DNA from 3 places in the Shinella sp. M27 genome. Region 3 is predicted to be linked to each of the others. Evidence: predicted binding sites of a transcription regulator. Region 3 holds the regulator's gene; each other region holds the start of a gene.
The links. The regulator LexA, encoded in region 3, represses DNA repair genes until DNA is damaged. The targets are predictions, from matches to a motif close to TGTTCNNNNTGTGTTCNG.

Region 1: a site for LexA is predicted at 2,420-2,437, ahead of ACOZK4_RS10315 (PA0069 family radical SAM protein). Genes of this name have one in related genera too.
Region 2: a site for LexA is predicted at 2,402-2,419, ahead of recA (recombinase RecA). Genes of this name have one in related genera too.

Annotation. Positions count from the first base shown of each region.
Region 1 covers NZ_JBLZPK010000027.1:100,331-104,478, forward strand. Annotated here, with positions in the region: gene ACOZK4_RS10295 (4-(cytidine 5'-diphospho)-2-C-methyl-D-erythritol kinase) at 1-164, shown strand, start outside; gene moaB (molybdenum cofactor biosynthesis protein B) at 174-722, shown strand; gene ACOZK4_RS10305 (calcium-binding protein) at 799-1,788, shown strand; gene ACOZK4_RS10310 (glycosyl transferase) at 1,802-2,335, opposite strand; gene ACOZK4_RS10315 (PA0069 family radical SAM protein) at 2,496-3,653, shown strand; gene ACOZK4_RS10320 (ribonuclease HII) at 3,941-4,148, shown strand, end outside.
Region 2 covers NZ_JBLZPK010000059.1:89,997-94,144, forward strand. Annotated here, with positions in the region: gene cckA (cell cycle histidine kinase CckA) at 1-342, shown strand, start outside; gene ACOZK4_RS21335 (pseudouridine-5'-phosphate glycosidase) at 390-1,316, opposite strand; gene ACOZK4_RS21340 (carbohydrate kinase family protein) at 1,363-2,310, opposite strand; gene recA (recombinase RecA) at 2,546-3,631, shown strand; gene alaS (alanine--tRNA ligase) at 3,995-4,148, shown strand, end outside.
Region 3 covers NZ_JBLZPK010000034.1:74,926-79,073, reverse strand. Annotated here, with positions in the region: gene moaC (cyclic pyranopterin monophosphate synthase MoaC) at 1-23, shown strand, start outside; gene glp (gephyrin-like molybdotransferase Glp) at 23-1,246, shown strand; gene lexA (transcriptional repressor LexA) at 1,340-2,068, shown strand; gene ACOZK4_RS14340 (ComEC/Rec2 family competence protein) at 2,203-4,148, opposite strand, start outside.

The sequences.
Region 1 (4,148 bases), on a different contig from region 3:
CCGACGACCTAACCGCGACGGATGCACGCGTGGTGCGCATGTCCGGTTCCGGCGCGACCTGCTTCGCGCTATACAATTCCATGAAGGCGGCGGAAGCGGCGGCGGCGGCGCTCTCGGAAAAACACCCGCAGTGGTTCTTCACCGCCACGATGACGCTGGAATAGGAGCGCCCCATGGCGAAGCTTGACGAGACGCGGCCCTTCATTCCCGTCGGCATTGCCGTGCTGACCGTATCCGACACACGCATCCTTGCAGACGATCGCTCCGGCGACACGCTCGTCGCCCGCATTGCAGAGGCCGGCCATCGCCTTGCCGCCCGCGCCATCGTCAAGGACGACGTGGCCGCCATCCGCGCGCAGGTGGAGGCCTGGACCCGTGACGAGACCATCGACGTGGTGATCACCACGGGCGGCACGGGCTTTACCGGCCGCGACGTGACACCGGAAGCGCTGGAGCCGATCTTCGAAAAGCGCATGGACGGCTTTTCCGAGGTCTTTCACCGCATTTCCTACGACAAGATCGGCACCTCGACGATCCAGTCGCGCGCGACGGGCGGTGTGCTCAACGCCACCTTCATCTTTGTGCTGCCCGGCTCGCCCGGCGCCTGCAAGGATGCCTGGGACGGCATTCTGAAGGCGCAGCTCGACTACCGCCACATGCCCTGCAACTTCGTGGAGATCATGCCGCGCCTCGATGAGCACCTGAAGCGCTCGGCCGGCTGACCTGTTCCATAGGACACTGCGCGCCATTCCACCCTCCCCTAAGGTTCTCATCACAGAGAGCAAAGGAGAGAGCGACATGGCAACGATCACCGGCACCAACGGCGCAGACCGCTTCACCCAGGGCGGCAATATCAACAACACCGAGGTCACCCTTCGCACGCTAGGCGGCGACGACACGATCATTCTCGATCGCTCCGACGATTTCGGCGGCCGGAACTTCGTCGATGCCGGCGCCGGCAATGACAGCGTCGTCAATGTTAAGGAAGACGGCAACGTCATCCTGCTCGGCGCGGGCAACGACACCTATGTCGGCACGGGCTTCGGCTCCTTCTCCAATGAACTTGGCGACACGGTCCGGGCCGGCGACGGCAACGACACGATCGCCGTCAGCACCTTCAAGAGCAGCTATTTCGGCGAGAACGGCAACGACAAGTTCTTCTCGGTCGGCCAGCAGAACACCTTCAACGGCGGCGCGGGCGTCGATTCGATCAGCTACCTGCCCCGCGACGACGACAACATTCTGGGCGGCTCCGGCGTCGGCATCGACCTGCAGCAGGGCCTTGCACAGACCGGCGCCAACCGCTTCGAAACCCTCGTCAGCATCGAAAACGCCGAGGGCACGAATGCCGGCGACGCCATCTTCGGCTCGGGTGCCGCCAACACGCTGAAAGGCCTCAATGGCGACGACGCGCTGGCCGGCCGCGGCAACAATGACGTGCTCGTCGGCGGTCGCGGCATGGACCTCCTGCAGGGCGATGCCGGTGCGGATCGCTTCGACTTCAACGCCATTGCGGAAACCGTCGTCGGCGCCCGCCGCGACGTCATCCTCGACTTCAACCATGGCCAAGGCGACAGAATCGACCTGCGCGACATCGACGCCAACACCGGCACGGGCGGCAACCAGGCCTTCAGCTTCGTCGGCAGCCACGCCTTCTCCAACACGGCCGGCGAAGTGCGCTTCGCAGGCGGCATCGTCTCCGGCGACGTCAATGGCGACGGGCGTGCCGATTTCCAGATCGAGGTGCGCGGCGCCAGCAGCCTGGTGGTCGGTGACTTCCTGCTCTAAATAGGACAATATTTTAGGGGGTCATGCCGGCGCGAAGAGCCTTTACCGCCCAGGCCGGCACGATCTCGGCAACGAGGGTCCGTACACCGGCACCCTTTGCCAGATCCGCAAGCGTCATGCCCGAGCGCGCCGCCGCAGAGGCCTGGCGCTTGCTGACGAGATAGCCGTGCTCCAAGGGCGCCATCCGGCGCCCAAGCCGCTGGAAGAACGGCCGGCGGTGATTGCGCGATCCCAGGAAGCGCGCCGGATTGCCGCTGATCGCCACGTGGTCGACCACCGCCTCCACCCAGCCCGAAAGCGGCCGCGCGCCGGGCTCCAGCAAGAGCAGCCAGTCACCGCGCGCCGAGCGCACCAGATCCTTCATGTCCCACTCGGTGAGGAAGCGGCACCCGGCAGCGTCCGCCACTTTCGAGGAGCCGTCGCGCGAGCCCTGGTCGAGCACGATCACGTCGCGCACCACGCCCTCGACCGCGCCGCTCACCAGCGCCGAAAGGGTCTGCGCCAGTTCCGCTTCGTTGTCCCGGCATTCCATGATGATCGTCAGCATCCCCTTCAATACCGCATTGCAGCATGGATTTCCATCGCTCGCCCAAGCCGACTTCGGGTGATGGTTAGCGGCGAAACGGAATTTTGTTCTTGCATTGTTCTCGTTCCGGCGATAGGAATATAGTCATTGAACCGGAGCCCATAGCTCCCCGGAGACAGCCATGAACGATCTTGTGAGCCTCAGGCAGGGCGCGCTTGCGCCCGGCCACACGAAAGACGTTGCCGAAGCACTGCTGGCTGAAACGGGCATGCGCATCGACGGGGATCGCCGGCGCGGCCGCGGCGCCGGGCTGAATTTCACCGGCCGCTTCGAACCGCTGACGCGGGAAGGCTTCGACGACGGCTGGCAGACGCTGGAAGACCTGCCGCCCTTCCGCACGGACGTGCAGGTGGAAAAGCCACGCACGATCATCACCCGCAACGAATCGCCCGACATTCCCTTCGACCGGTCGATCAATCCCTATCGCGGCTGCGAGCATGGCTGCATCTATTGCTTCGCCCGGCCGACGCATGCCTTCATGGGCCTTTCGGCCGGTCTCGACTTCGAGGCGAAGCTGTTTGCCAAGCCTGATGCGCCGAAACTTCTGGAGCGCGAGCTTTCCAAGCCCGGCTACAAGCCGCGCGTCATCGCCATCGGCACCAATACGGACCCTTACCAGCCGATCGAGAAGGAATGGCGGATCATGCGCCAGATCCTCGAAGTGCTCGACAAGGCGAACCATCCGGTCTCCATCGTCACCAAGTCGGCGCTCGTCATGCGCGACATCGACATTCTCTCGCGCATGGCCGCCCGCGGCCTTGCCTGGGTCGGCCTGTCCGTCACGACGCTCGACCGCAAGCTCGCCCGCACCATGGAGCCGCGCGCCGCGACCCCGTCGCGCCGGCTGGAAGCGATCCGCGCGCTTTCGGAGGCCGGTATCCCGACCGCCGTCATGATGGCGCCGATCATTCCGGGCCTCAACGACCATGAGGTCGAGCGCGTGCTCGATTCGGGCAAGGCGGCCGGGGCGCTGGAGGCAAGCTATGTCCTGTTGCGCCTGCCGCTGGAGGTGAGCCCGCTCTTCCGCGAATGGCTGCTGCGCAACTACCCGGACCGCTACCGCCATGTCATGTCGCTGGTGCGCTCGATGCGCGACGGCAAGGACTACGACGCCGAATTCGGCAAGCGCATGAAGGGCGCCGGTCCCTATGCCTGGCAGATCGCCCGGCGCTTCGAAATGGCGTCCAAGCGGCTGGGGCTGACCCGCACCCGGCGCAGCCTCGCCAGCGACCAGTTCATCCCGCCATCGGGCAGCGGCGTGCAGCTATCGCTGCTGTGAGCACGGCTTCGCATGGGAGACGACGGTCTCGCCTTTCCCTTCTCCCCCTCGGGGAGAAAGGCAGGAGGCAAGCCCTCCACGCACATGCGGTAGTTCTGCTGTTGTGACGGCGCTGCCGGTAGCGGGCGGCGGAACTTGAACGAATCTACGGGGTCCGCTCCATTCCGGTGCGGGCGTCGCAAAACCACTTCCGGCAGCGTCAGCCCCTGGACGCGCCGGGCGTTCCTCCGACCGCCGCCCCTGTCGGAGGACTTGCAGGGAATCGGACGGATGTGCAAGGTCCCCGCATGGCCAAGAGCACATTCTCCGATTCCCGCCTTCTTTTCGAGCTGCCCGACGGGCCGGATTTTGCGATGGAGATCGCTGCCCGCAAGCGCGGCTTCTGGCCCGTCGCTGGCACGGACGAGGCCGGGCGCGGGCCACTCGCCGGCCCCGTCGTGGCCGCCGCCGTGATCCTCGATCCGGATAACATTCCGGAAGGGCTGAACGATTCCA
Region 2 (4,148 bases), on a different contig from region 3:
GACGAGGAGGCGGTGCGCCGCGGCGGCAAGCGCATGCTGGAAACCCGCGGCTACACGGTGCACGAGGCCGGCTCGGGCGTCGAGGCGCTGGATATCATGGAAGAGCTGAACGGCGCCGTCGACATCGTCGTCTCCGACGTCGTCATGCCCGAAATGGACGGCCCGTCACTACTGCGCGAGCTGCGCAAGACCTATCCCGACATGAAATTCATCTTCGTCTCCGGCTACGCCGAAGACGCCTTCGCTCGCAACCTGCCGGCCGACGCCAAATTCGGCTTCCTGCCGAAGCCGTTCTCGCTGAAGCAGCTGGCCGAAGCGGTACGGGAAATGCTGGACGCGTAAGGCGTGCATCCAAAAAAATGGCCGGCTTAAAGCCGGCCATTCGCCTTTCAATCCACCAGCGCCACGGCGATTTCCGCCGCCAGCCGCGCGTTGTTTTCGACGAGCGCGATGTTCGTCTTCAGGCTCCGGCCATCGGTCAGGTGGAAGAGATTGTCGAGCAGGTAGGGTGTCACCGACTTGCCGGCGACTTCGTCGCGCTCGGCATTGTCGAGGGCACGAGCAATGTAGATTTCCATTTCCTCGCGCGGAATCTCGTCGGCTTCCGGCACGGGATTGGCGATCAGCATGCCGCCATCGACGCCGAGCTGGTCGCGCACCGTCTGGAAGTTGGCGATCGCCGCCGGGCTGTTCAGCGTCAGCGGGCTCTTCAGGCCCGAATCGCGCGACCAGAAGGCCGGGAAGACGGGGCTGTCATAGGTCACGACCGGCACACCGCGGGTTTCCAGCACTTCCAGCGTCTTCGGGATATCGAGGATCGCCTTGGCGCCGGCGCAGACGACGATGACGCCGGTGCGCGAGAGTTCGTCGAGGTCGGCGGAGATGTCGAAGGTCTCCTCGGCCTTGCGGTGCACGCCGCCGATGCCGCCGGTCGCAAAGACCCTGATGCCGGCGCGGGCCGCGCCGATCATCGTGGCCGCGACGGTGGTGGCGCCGGTGCGGCGCTCTGCGATCGCGAAGGCGAGGTCGGCGCGCGACAGCTTCATGGCGCCCTGCGTCTGGGCCAGCACTTCCAGCCGCGCCTCATCGAGGCCGATATGCAGCACGCCGTCGATGACCGCGATGGTGGCCGGCACGGCGCCCTGTTCACGGATGATGCGCTCCACGCTGCGCGCCATGTCGAGATTGCCCGGATAGGGCATGCCGTGGGTGATGATGGTCGATTCGAGCGCGACGATCGGGGCGCCGCGCGCCTTGGCGGCGGCGACTTCGTCCGAATAGTGCATCGGCAGAAGGGGGGAAACGGGTCGGGTCATGCGATGTCCTTACAAAATCCTGGGAGGAAATCCGGGCAAAAAAGTCTCATGACAGGATTTCCGCCTGCGGTACAAGCGAAAGTGCGGCGGCAAGGGCAGCCTGCGACATTTCTTCAGCGACGGCGAGCGGCGAGCGCACGGTGATGGCCGCTGCTGCGACGCCGTGGCGGAGCGCCGCCGCGATGTCTGCACCGCCAAGAACCGCGCTGAGGAAACCAGAGGCCAGCGAATCGCCTGCACCCGTGACATCGCCAAGCGCCGGTATGGCAGGCGGTATCACGATGACCGCCCGTGTTTCGTCGAAGGCGATAACCCCGTGGCCGCCCCGCGTCACCACGCCGGCGGAAAGGCCGGCGGCGTGCAGCACCTTCGGCCAGTCGGCAGGGTTTTCCGGTGCTTCACCCGTCAATGCACGCGCTTCCGCCTCGTTCATGAAGAGGAAGGCGAGGGCGGACAGGCTTTCCCGGAACCGAACGACCTTCGCCGGCGAAATGGTGATGCCGGCGATCGGTACGCCTGCCGTCCTTGCAGCCTTTGCCATGGCCGCGAGCGTTTCGGCCGGCAGATTGGCGTCCGTCAGGACGACTTCCGCCACAGCCATCGCCTCGCGCATGGCCCGCTGCTGCAATCGGCGTGACGAAAACAGCCGGTAGAGCTCCATATCGGCCAGTGCGATGACGAGGTTGCCGTCCCGCTCGATGATTGCCGTATAGCTCGGCGTCGCCCGGTCGAGGAAGACGAAGGGCGTGTCCTCGACGCCGGCGGCCTGCGCTGCCGCCGCCACGATATCGCCGTCGGCATCGCCGCCGCGCGGCGAGACCAGCCGCACGGCGTGGCCGAGCCGGGCGAGATTGCGCGCCGCGTTGAACGCGCCGCCGCCCGCTTCCACGAACCAGCTGCCGGGGTTGCTCGCCCCCGGCGCCGTCTCGCCGGCAATGCGTCCGCGCCTGTCCACATGGGCGCCGCCCATCACCAGAATCGTTTTCTCCGTCATCGTCGTCCTTCACATCCGGCAGGCCGATTCGCGCGGGTCGCGCTTCATCGGGTACCGGTTTGTTCCTGTTCCTACGTCGGCCCTATCCACCTGAAACGAAAATAGAACACGCCCCGGATTCACAAAAATATTCAAATGGATGAATGTTTCTTGCAAAACGAGAACAAAATGTGTACATACCGTTCATCGACGGCTTCGTTGCCTGTCTTGCTTCAATAACCTAAAGGTGGACCAAATGGCACAAAACACTTTGCGGCTCGTAGAGGAAAAATCAGTGGACAAAAGCAAGGCACTCGAAGCAGCTCTCTCTCAGATCGAGCGCTCGTTCGGCAAGGGCTCCATCATGAAGCTCGGTGGCAAGGACAGCGTCATCGAGGTCGAGACGGTTTCGACGGGCTCTCTCAGCCTCGACGTGGCGCTGGGTATCGGCGGCCTGCCCAAGGGGCGTATCGTCGAAATCTATGGCCCGGAAAGCTCCGGTAAGACGACGCTGGCCCTGCAGACCATCGCGGAAGCCCAGAAGAAGGGCGGCATCTGCGCCTTCGTCGACGCCGAACACGCACTCGACCCGATCTATGCCCGCAAGCTCGGCGTGGACCTTCAAAACCTGCTGATCTCGCAGCCCGACACCGGCGAGCAGGCGCTTGAAATCACCGACACGCTGGTGCGCTCCGGCGCCATCGACGTGCTGGTCGTCGACTCCGTCGCGGCACTCACGCCGCGCGCCGAAATCGAAGGCGAGATGGGCGAAAGCCTGCCGGGTCTTCAGGCCCGCCTGATGAGCCAGGCGCTGCGCAAGCTGACCGCCTCGATCTCCAAATCGAACACCATGGTCATCTTCATCAACCAGATCCGCATGAAGATCGGTGTCGTCTATGGTTCGCCGGAAGTGACGACCGGCGGTAACGCGCTGAAGTTTTACGCTTCCGTCCGTCTCGACATTCGCCGCATCGGCGCCGTCAAGGAGCGCGATGAGGTCATCGGCAACCAGACCCGCGTCAAGGTCGTCAAGAACAAGATGGCGCCGCCCTTCAAGCAGGTCGAATTCGACATCATGTATGGCGAAGGCGTCTCCAAGACGGGCGAACTCGTCGATCTCGGCGTCAAGGCCGGCATCGTCGAGAAGTCGGGCGCCTGGTTCTCCTATAACAGCCAGCGCCTCGGCCAGGGCCGCGAGAACGCCAAGACGTTCCTGCGCGACAACCCGGATGTCGCCCGCGAAATCGAAGCGACGCTGCGCCAGAATGCCGGCCTGATCGCCGACCGCTTCCTGGAAAATGGCGGACCTGACCCGAACGACGGCGGCGACGGCGAGCCCTGATCGTGCCGCGACGGCTGATGTGGCTGTCGCAAATGCGTGCCGCGGTTTCTTGAATGCGGCATGGACGGAATGAAAATTTGGAAACCGGCCTCTTCTTCGCGAAAGGCCGGTTTTTTGATGTCTGGACAGGGGATGAGGCGGGCGATAAAAGCCTTCAGTTCTCGCGCGCGCCCGCGTTTTCGGCCTTTTCGACGGAATGGGCGGCAGGCGCGTGCAGTTTCGACGGAATTGGCGGATGGTGGCCTTGTCAGGCCTCCGGCGGGCACTCCGGCCGGCGGGGCGGTTTCGCATCTGCTGAACTTGAATTTGGTGGATGTTGCGCCCGGCTTGAGGCGCAGACAGTGGCAAGATGAAGGACGCGATATGAGCGGCGTGAATGAGATCCGGTCGACTTTCCTCGACTATTTCCGCAAGAACGAGCACGAGGTCGTGTCCTCCAGTCCGCTCGTGCCGCGCAACGACCCGACGCTGATGTTCACCAATGCCGGCATGGTGCAATTCAAGAATGTCTTCACCG
Region 3 (4,148 bases):
ATTACAAACGCAGAGATCCCTGATGTCCCTTCTTCCCGTTGCCGACGCCCTCGACCGCCTGCTTTCCGCGGCCAAGCCCACGCAACGGACGGAAACGGTTTCGCTCCATGACGCGGGAGGCCGCGTGCTGGCAGAAGACGTCGCCGCCCGCCTCACCCAGCCGCCCTTCGACAATTCCGCCATGGACGGCTACGCCGTTCGCCATGCCGATATCGCCGCGCTCGGATCGATCCTCAAGGTCGTCGGCACCTCGGCGGCCGGTCACGCCTTCGAAGGAACAGCCGGCCCCGGCGATGCCGTGCGCATCTTCACCGGCGCGCCGCTGCCTGCCTTCGCCGATACGGTATTGCTGCAGGAAGACGCCGAAAAGCTGGACGATGGCCGCGTCCGCACCACCTTCATGACGCCCAAGGGCCGCCATATCCGCCCGCGCGGCCAGGATTTTTCGGAAGGCGACGTCCTGCTCAAGGCCGGCGACGTGCTCGATTCCGGCCGCCTCACCGTCGCCGCCGCGATGAACCACGCCGAGCTCACGGTCTACGCCCGCCCCCGCATCGCCGTGCTCGCCACCGGCGACGAACTCGTCACGCCCGGCACGCCGCCCGGCGCCAGCCAGATCATCGCCTCCAACACCTACGGCGTCTCCGCCATCGCGCGCGCTTCCGGTGCCGAGATCATCGACCTCGGCATTGTCGGCGACGACAAAAAGGCGATCCTCGAGGCCGTGCAGAGGGCACTTGCCTTGGATATCGACGTGCTCGTCACACTCGGCGGCGCCTCGGTCGGCGATTTCGATCTCGTGCAGCCGGTGCTCGGCGAAGCCGGCATGGAACTCGATTTCTGGCGCATCGCCATGCGTCCCGGAAAACCGCTGATGGTCGGCCGCCTTGGCGATATCCAGATCGTCGGCCTGCCGGGCAATCCCGTCTCCAGCCTCGTCTGCGCGCTGCTTTTCCTGGAGCCGCTGACGCGCCGCCTCGCCCGCCTGCCGGCGAATGACCGCGTTTACAAGGCCGTCACCGCCGTGCCGATCAAGGAAAACGACCACCGGCAGGACTATGTTCGCGCGCGTATTACCCGCGGTCCGGATGGAGAGCTTCGCGTGACACCCTTCGACAAACAAGATTCCTCGATGATGCGGATCTTCGCCGAATCCGAAGGCCTGCTCATCCGCCCGCCGAACGCGCCCGCCATCGAAGCCGGCTCGCCCTGCGACGTGCTTCTGGTACGCCAGCCAACCCTCTGAACTGTATTATTGTTTCAGCAGCCCCTTGCGGAACACATATGGAACATATAGTGTCTGTTCTGGATTTGTTTCACGATTCTCGGTGGAGAGACCATGCTGACGCGCAAACAACAGGAACTGCTCCTGTTCATTCATGAGCGTATGAAGGAATCCGGTATTCCGCCGTCTTTCGACGAGATGAAGGATGCCCTGGATCTGGCCTCCAAATCCGGCATCCATCGCCTCATCACGGCGCTTGAAGAGCGCGGCTTCATCCGCCGCCTGCCGAACCGGGCGCGGGCACTGGAAGTCATCAAGCTTCCCGAGGCCTATTCGCCGAGCCAGCAGCCCCGCCGTGGGTTCTCACCCACCGTCGTCGAAGGCAGCCGCGGCAAACAACCGATGGCGCCGGCGCCCTCCCAGCGTGTCGCAACACCGCAGTCGGATGTCATGCCCTCCTCGGTCTCCGTACCCGTCATGGGCCGCATTGCCGCCGGCGTGCCGATCTCCGCCATCCAGAACAACACGCATGATATCACTGTCCCGGCCGAAATGATCGGCGTCGGCGAGCACTATGCGCTCGAGGTAAAGGGCGATTCGATGATCGAAGCCGGCATCTTCGATGGCGACACGGTCATCATTCGCGATACCAGCAGTGCCAATCCCGGCGAAATCATCGTAGCCCTCGTCGACGATGAAGAAGCCACGCTGAAGCGCTTCCGCCGCAAGGGTGCGTCGATTGCGCTGGAAGCCGCAAACCCTGCTTATGAAACCCGCATCTTCGGTCCGGATCGCGTCAAAATCCAGGGCAAGCTTGTGGGCCTTATTCGGCGCTACAACTAACCAGGCCAAACTCGAGACTTCGTACGTGCCCCCAGGACATTGGCTTTCATGGACTGTGCGGCCTTCGAGGTGAAGGTGCGGGAGCTTTTGGTTCAGGAAATGGTTTATGCTGCCGGCCAACTCAGCTGCTCAATTCAGAAGTCGCTCGAAATGGCTGCGTCGGTTTCATTGATTTCGCCTTGAGTGTCGCGTTGAGGGCGTTCTCCCTCTGCGTTGCCACTCGTATACGTTCCGGTTCGCCAATCATAAGTCCGATGGCGCGACCACGGGCGATCCAGCGTTTCGATAGCTGGTATTATGCTGGCTTCCAGTATCAACGGTGCATTTTCCTCTTCGCCGGGGATGATTTCCAGGGCGCCGGTTCGCCGTAGATGACGAGCGGTGATGAGCCTTGCGCCGGAGCGGCACGCAGCGATCCGAAGCGGCGCCTGCGTGACGACGAGGTCTGCGGCGTCGCAGGCCGTGCCAAGAAATGCGACGTCGTCAAGCGTGACGATGCGCCATTCGTTTGATGAAACAGCCACGCAGAAAGCCTTCGTCTCGCAGATGAAACCCGCCTGGCTTGCTGCCGCGTAGAACGCAGACGCCATGGCCGCTTTCGCCTTTTCGCGGTTTACCCGGTGGCGTGACGATTTTCGCTTTTTCGCGGTTTCGACTGCGGTAGCTTCCTCTTCAACTGTCAAACCGGCGGACTTTCTCATCGTCGGCTTGACGACGTCGCCCAGCCGCAAGGCCCGGCGCCATTGCGCGTAGACGAAATCCGGCGGACGGGCACGGTTCGTTGCAACGCCATCGTCGCGCAGGATAGCAACGAGGCGACCGTCCTCCGAGATCAGGACCTCGGGCCTTACGGGATCACCTGGCCAGAATGCGATGGCAACGCCGATCAGCACGAGCAATGTACCGGCATGGCGAAGGTGTGTGCGCAGGATGCAGACGAGCCCGCCGCCGAAGCCGATCAGCAGGAAGGCGGCAGGCGGAATGCGGCCGGTGACGATCTCGCCTTTCCAGCTGGCCACCCAGTTGGACAGGGTGATCATCCACTCGATCCCCTTGCCCATGATGGCGAAAGGGACGGCATCCAGTCCGAAGGGCATCAGCAGCACGGCGACAAGGCCGAAGGGCATGACGATGGCGCTGATGGCGGGCATGGTGAGGAGGTTGCCCGCCAACCCGTAGGCCGGAATCCGGTTGAAGTGGTGGATCGAATAGATCAGCGTCGAAAAACCGCCGATCAGCGAGGAGAGCACCAATCCGCCGAGGAAGCGGCCGGTCAAACCGCCGGCAGCCGGCAACACGCCGCCCCGGCCCTCCCGTTTCACCGGTCGCTCGCGCCATGCCGCATAACCGGCGACCAGCCCCAGCGTTGCGGCATAGGACATCTGGAAACCGGGATTGGTGATGGCCGAGGGCGTGACCACTAGGATGAGGATGGCCGAAAGGGCGACGTTGCGCAAGCTGATCGCCGACCGTCCGAACAGCACGGCGACGAGCATGACACAGATCATGATCCACGAACGCACCGCCGAAAGTGCCCCACCCGACACGAGTATATAGAGCGTCACCATGACGAGCGCCCCGACGGCGGCGATTTTCTTTGCCGGATATCGCTCGGCAAAGCCGGGGATCAGTGCCATCAGCATGCGTGCGCCGACAAGAAATGTGCCGGCCGCAAGCACCATGTTCAGCCCGGAAATCGCCAGCACATGGGCAAGCCCCGCCTGCCGCAACGCCTCCACCGTTTCCGGGCTGATCGCACGCTGTTCGGCCGTCACCAAGGCGGCGGCGATCGCGCCGGCATCACCATCGATCCGGCTACGGATATGCTCGGTCAGATTGTTGCGCCACGTCGCGATTTCCTTCCGGATCCGCTCCTCCAGACCGGCCGGCGCCGCTGCAACCCGTTCGGGCGCCTTGTAGAAATAGCCGACCGCCCCGGTGCCGGCGAAATAGGCGTCGAAGGCAAAATCGTTGAGCCCGGTCAATGCGGGACCGGAGGGCGGATTGAGCCGCGCGCGGCCGGCAATGCCGTCGCCGATCGCGATCGGTTCGTGCCTGTTGCGGGCGAGAACCGTCACCA